Regions from separate parts of the Bacillus sp. D48C genome, predicted to be linked through region 1. Evidence: a T-box and tRNA genes for the amino acid it is inferred to sense, from the RefSeq annotation. Region 1 holds a T-box; the other holds one or more tRNA genes.

Region 1 (3,429 bases):
TCGCTGAATTTTGAGGTGGAGTCTTACTGCCCGTTAATGCGGGATAAAAATATAACTACAATTAAAATAAGTAAATTTATCGGGAGGTATAAATGACTATTTTAAGCATCGTATTTTTTGCTATTATGTGTATCTTCTTCCTAATAAGATATATGAAAGAAAAGAAATTTTACGATTTACTTCTCATTCCCGTTTGTATATATGCAGGAGCAGTGAAAACTCCTTTCGTAGAGTACTTAAACTTTAATACTACATTTAAAATAACGTATGATATTGCAGCTATTATTCTTGTAATCCTTGCTGTACTTTTCTTTTTGAAAGATAAGAAAGAGAATCATACTGCATAACAAAAGACCTTTCATTTACTTGAAAGGTCTTTTTCTCTATCTCATTTTGCCGCTACATACAGCTTCTCTATCTCATGCTCAATTTGTTTTACATCGATTCGCTCAAATAATGGCTGCACGCTATCAATTCTATTCGGCAACGTATTTTGCGGTTCCCAATTTCGGTTCACAATCGACAATGTGCTTCGAACTCTTTCACTTGAAAATGGTAAAAATGGTTCAAGGAGATTTGCAAAATTAGCAATAAGATAAATACAATTATAAATCGTTTCTTCACATGAAACTGGATTATCTTCTCTTTCTTTCCAAGGCTGCCTCTCATCAAAGTATTTATTTGCAAAACGTACGGCATCGAATATTGTTTCTAGCGCCACCTTAAATGTAGTTTGCTCAATCGCCTCTCCTACATTTTTATATAATCCTTCTACTTTATCCTTCAGTTCTACATTGATAGTTCCCTGCGGCACAATGCCATCATAATATTTTTCAATAAACTTTAATGTCCGGTTCACGAAGTTCCCGTATGCACCTAACAGTTCACTATTATGACTGTAAATGAATTCACGCCATGAAAAATCAGTATCACGATTTTCTGGTGCATTTACTGTTAAAAAGTAACGAATAGAATCTGGATTGTAACGTTCTAATATGTCAGGCACCCATACTGCCCAGTTTTTACTCGTAGATAACTTTCTTTTTTCAACTGTTAAATACTCATTCGAAACGATATGACGCGGGATTGCTTCCTCTCCTATTCCAAGTAAAACCGCTGGCCAAATGATGGAGTGAAATGGAATATTATCCTTGCCGTGTACATAATATGTTTGCGCATCGCTATTCCAAAACTCATGATCATCTTTTCCTGTTTCTTCAGCCCAATATTTACTCGCTGAATAATATCCTGCCACTGCTTCTATCCATACGTAAATTTTCTTATCTTCATACCCTTTCACTGGAATTGGTACCCCGATTGGTAAATCTCTTGATACAGCCCTATCTTGTAAGCCTTCCTTTACATATCTTTCCGTTAATTGAATTGCATTATCACGCCATGTTCCTTTTTCTTTTGCGATTTCTACAACTTTTTTAATTTGCTGCTGAAATGTATGCAATGCAAAATAAAAATGCTCTGTTTCCTCTACAGATGGTGTACTACCACATAACTTGCATGTCTTTTCTAACAAATCGAGTGGATCTAAAATAGCTGAACACGCATCGCATTGATCGCCTCTTGCTGCTTCATGGCAATGTGGACATATTCCTTCTACATAACGATCTGGTAAAAACTGCGTACACGTTTTACAGTACGCTTGTTCCACTGTTTTTTTATAAATATAGCCTTCTTCCAATAAACGTAAAAAAACTTTTTGAACAGTTTCATGATGATGCTCGCTATCGGTACGTGTATAGCAATCATACGTAAAACCGAGATCACGAAAACATCGCTGGAATTCTTCATGGTACTTATTAGCAATTTCTTTTGCTGTCACACCTTCTTGTTTTGCTCTAATTGCAATCGGTGTTCCATTACAATCACTGCCCGAAACATACAACACATTCTCACCTTTTGCCCGGTAATAACGTGCTAAAATATCTCCAGGTAACAAACTCGCAATATGACCAAGATGTAACGAGCCATTTGCATACGGCCAAGCGCCTCCAATAAAAATACTCATCTTACATTCCTCCTTTTAAATATAAAAAAGCCCCGCCCTTATCTTAAAAAAGATAAGGGCGGGGCTGTATAAACAGTCGCGGTACCACCTTATTTCGCCAATTACTCACATAATTAGCCTTAACAAGTACGGAGCTATATGCTCTTATACTGTGGTTTTGATAACGAGTACCAACTCTCGTCGCCGCCTACTATTATCATTTGATAAGTTCAGGACGAAGCTCAAAGGCCATTGTTCAAATGAATATTCTTGCTTCTTCTCAGCTACCGAAGCTCTCTGGAAAGAATGTGTTCATCCTACTTTTCCTTTTCAACGCTTTTACGTATAAAAAGTATTGTACGACTTAATCACAGAAAAATCAAACTTTTATTCAGAAAGAAAAGGAAATCCCATCCCCCTGCCGAATAACTATACGTTCACAAAAGGAGTGATAACATTGAACCAAAAACAACTAAGCACTATTAATGAAAAAAGCTGGAATACAGCTGCTTATGAAGCTTGGACGAATCGCCATGGGGCACCGGAGGATTATGCGAAAAAAATCATGGAAGACCCTATGCGCGAGGTAGATCACTATTTACCTTACATACAATCTCCGAAAGGAAAACATATTATTAATTTACTAGGATCAAAAGGGAATAAGGCCGTTGCTCTCGCCCTTTTAGGCTCTGACGTAACAGTTGTTGATATTTCAGCAAGTAATGCAAAATATGCAAATGAACTTGCTGCCGCCGCAGACGTCTCTATTCATTACATCGTTTCTGATGTACTAGATGTAAATCTCTCCAAATCATTTGATATCGTATTACTGGAGCTTGGTGTACTTCATTACTTTCTAGATTTAAAACCACTTTTCAAAAAAATTTCTCAACTACTAAAGCCAGGTGGAATACTTATCCTTCGCGATTACCATCCAATATACACAAAGCTATTAGGAGTAGACCACCCATCGTTTCGAGCAAGTGGAAATTATTTCGATGAAGAATTGATTGAAGATGATGTTGCTTATAGCATTCTTCTTACAGAAGCGCAGAAAGAATCGTTACCGAAAACAACCATCCGTCGCTGGACATTAGGAGAAATTATTACAACACTCGCCGAAGAACATTTTAAGATTGAAAAACTAATTGAAGAACAGGGACCTCATCAAAAGTGGGTCTTCCCTTCTACTGCCCCAGAAGGAATTGAAGAACAAATACCCGGTCTATATACAATAATTGCGCGAGCATGCAAAAAAGGATCCCTTCACGGATAGGATCCTTTTTTGCATGCTCGCGCATATAAGTTGAGGTTGGAGATTACCATAATTCTGTAGAATAGGACACAAGATATTTCAACATTTCGTCTCTGACTTACGTCGTCAAAAAGGGGTATGACCAACATAACGAAGAGTAATGTTTTAGTTG
Region 2 (3,429 bases), on a different contig from region 1:
ACAATATTTTCTTTAAGGATATCCGAAAGCATCGGTGCAACTAACTTTTCACATTCACCATGTTCATTAGATGCAACGGGAATCAACATTTCAATATCAATACTTCCTCTATCTAAACAATAAATATCAACATGCTCTACTTCGACACCAAAATCACGGAACGCTTGCATAATCTGTTCTTCCTGCACCTGATGATTTTCACGCTCTCGTTGTATCTCCTTAGCAAAATCCTCCATAACCTTTGATACACCTAATAGTTGCTCCGCAACTATTCTACGATTTTCCTTCATTTGTTTTCGTAATTTTTGTCCCTCATAGAAATGATCTAATTCACCCGCTACTAAATCCGTCACTTTTTTCCCTCTCACACAATGCTTGTCCCACTCACGAACTAATTTACGATTATGTTGCAGGGTTCCTTCTTCCGTTTCACTCATTATTTGTTTCATATAATCGTACGTTTTATCGAAATTCACTACCCAGCATTGATCCTTTTTAAAGCATGTTTGACATGTTTTCGCAGTAATTGTACTCAAAAACAAATCTGCTTCTGTCTCTTTATCTTCTTCCTCTACATACCCATATACAGAAAAGCTATTAGATAAAGCAGCAAATACATTTGCAAATTGGTTGATTTTGTTCGCTGTAACATCGCGCATCCTTCTTAAATATTGTTGTTGATCTTGCGAATGCTCTTGTGTACCTGGCATAAATTTAGCAATACGATCTAAAACAAGCTTTGGCGTTAATAAGAAGATAGCAATCGCTACGCCTGACTCAATTAAAGTCGTTACAATATTTGTCTGTTTGTCTACATATAATGTAATTAAGCTTGTCCCAATTAATAAACCTAAACTAACACCTAAACGCTTCCCTTCTTTTAACAACCCACCAAGCAATCCAGAAAAAGCAAGAAGGCTAAGCTGGGACAAGCTAGATACATTTGCTAAACTTAATATCAAACCTGTTACGACCCCCACTGTAGATCCTGTAGCAGCACCCGCAATAAATGCAAATACTAGTACTAAATACCGTGTAAAAATATGTTGAATAGAAGCATCATATACAAACCAATCTGTTGTACCCGTTAAAACAGATGCTAGTAATATAATCAAACAAACAATTTCTTCCGTCTCTAACGCCTGTTGTTTTCCTTTCCTTTCTACTAAAAGCGGAACACTTTGTAAAAATATCATAGTTAATACAAAACTAAGCCCAGCCTCAATGGTACTAACGAGTAAATCGTACATGGTGACAGTTTGTTGTGCAAAATATACAACAACTAAGTGTGCGGTTAATGCGGAGATAAATACTTGAAATGGAACAAGTCCAACGGTTTTACGTGTGAATCTACTAAAGAAGATATTATAAATGAAGAAAGTAAAGATAGATGCAAAAGTAAAAAACAAATTATCTATCGAGACTGAAAGAGCTCCTCCCATTAGAGCTAAAAATGCTAGCGGCATCTTATCCCGCTTCATAACATAAACAGCAGCAAAAAATGGTAGTGCAAACGGTAAGATATTTGTTAATATATATGCTCTTCCCAAAAGAAAACCAATAACAACAATAATAAATCCCCATCTAAAGAAAACTTGTTCAAATTTCATTCGCAACTTACTCGTCCACTTTATTCCTCCAAGCTGACTCTCATTCATTGCCAATACACTTGTATTCATAGTATTCCTTCCTGCTTTAGGCATACTTTTAACACCACCTGCATAGTTTAATTACTGTCATTATAAAAGATGATTGTTGGGATTTTTGTCAAAACAACAGTTTTCACTTTTATAATCGTTCGACTTTTTATTCGAAATAACTCTACAGATATACACGGTATGTAAGTTATTTCGATTTTTTAATTAAATATTCAGAAAATATAGGGTGATTTTGTAGAAGTGTTGTATATCTTAATCCATTTAACAAAAAAAGATCATGCAAATTTGCATGATCTTTTTAGATGACCCGTACGGGATTCGAACCCGTGTTACCGCCGTGAAAGGGCGGTGTCTTAACCACTTGACCAACGGGCCGTTAAATTAAATATAGCGGCGGAGGGGATCGAACCCCCGACCTCACGGGTATGAACCGTACGCTCTAGCCAGCTGAGCTACACCGCCATGTCGTCGTATTTAACGGACAATTAGTATCTTACATCAGATATTATTTAAAGTCAACATATCTTGAAAACTTTTTTAAAATATATTTTCACATATAAAAAAGTACCCTGAGCCATCACTCTGGGTACCTCTCTATATGTTAAAAACTAAACGGTCTTATTATCCGCGACGTGCGCCACGGCCACCACGTTTAGACTCTGTGTTACGCTTTAAAGAAGTTAAACGATCTTCGCTATCCTTTAAGAAGCGTGCCATCTTTTGCTCAAATGTTTCTTTTGGAGCTCGGTCGTTACCGCCACCGCGATTATCTCTGTTGAAAGAGCGATTATTACGTTGTGGACGTCCAGAACGTTGTTGATCACCACCGCGTTGGTATTCACCGCGTGGACGATCTCCTTCTGTTTTTTCACGTTCTTTCGCTTTTTTGATAGATAAACCAATCTTTCCATCTTTTTCAACATTAATAACTTTTACTTCTACTTGGTCGCCCACTTTTAAGTGATCGTTAATATCTTTTACATAGTTATCAGCAACTTCACTAATATGAACAAGACCAGTTAAGCCTTCTGGCAGCTCCACAAAAGCCCCAAAATTTGTAATACCTGTTACTTTACCCTGTAACTTGCTGCCTACCTCGATTGACATAAAAAAAATGCTCCTCCTTAGTGGTTAAAAAGTCAAATTTTACTTTATTATATATAATCCTAAAATATAGTGTCAATAAGACATACTCTACTTCGAAACAGGAAAAATTATCTCCCCTTTACCAGAGAAGAAATAATCCCTTCTAGCAATCTTTAATACGTACTCTTCATCATTTAACTTTTGAACTTCGTCTTTTAGACTTTTTTCTTTATTCGTTAATGAATCCAGTTCTTTTTTCATGTCCTTAACTTTTGCTTCTTTTGCTTTAATGGAACTGTTTTGTTGATAAAACGTTACACTAATACTCGCAATAATTGTAAAAGTAAAGACAAGAAAAACCGCTAAACGGCGATAAAGTCGCTTCCTGTTCTCATCCGTTTGTATTATATGCTCTTTAACAGGATTTGGACTCTGTTTTTCGATTGTTCTTTGTCTCAGTTCCCTCATTTCCGAGGTCCCCCTAACTTCTTTTTTATACGCTCCCATATTTGGAAGATATGTCCCTTCAATTTTGCTATATATTGCAGGAACCCTATATGTTTCACTATAAAAAGTTTAACACGATTAGGGAGAAGTTTCCATATGAGCGAAGCAATAAATCGAACAGGCCAGAAAAAAACTTTCCATATGAAAAGTAATATCCAAATCACCATTTTCCATAACA

The links. A T-box is a leader RNA that pairs with one kind of tRNA and senses whether it is charged. The one in region 1 lies ahead of metG (methionine--tRNA ligase), so its partner is inferred to be a tRNA-Met.
Region 2: it has a tRNA-Met gene. The T-box ahead of metG (methionine--tRNA ligase) is inferred to sense a tRNA for this amino acid. The anticodon was not compared.

The regions. Positions count from the first base shown of each region.
Region 1 is NZ_JBKFAQ010000003.1:455,082-458,510, reverse strand. Features, by position in the region: gene ACLBXA_RS11095 (hypothetical protein) at 93-347, shown strand; gene metG (methionine--tRNA ligase) at 389-2,023, opposite strand; T-box leader at 2,075-2,345, opposite strand; gene ACLBXA_RS11085 (class I SAM-dependent methyltransferase) at 2,460-3,278, shown strand.
Region 2 is NZ_JBKFAQ010000021.1:15,907-19,335, forward strand. Features, by position in the region: gene spoIIE (stage II sporulation protein E) at 1-1,703, opposite strand, end outside; tRNA gene ACLBXA_RS28375 (tRNA-Glu) at 1,962-2,033, opposite strand; tRNA gene ACLBXA_RS28380 (tRNA-Met) at 2,047-2,120, opposite strand; gene ACLBXA_RS28385 (S1 domain-containing RNA-binding protein) at 2,280-2,765, opposite strand; gene divIC (cell division protein DivIC) at 2,853-3,212, opposite strand; gene yabQ (spore cortex biosynthesis protein YabQ) at 3,209-3,429, opposite strand, start outside.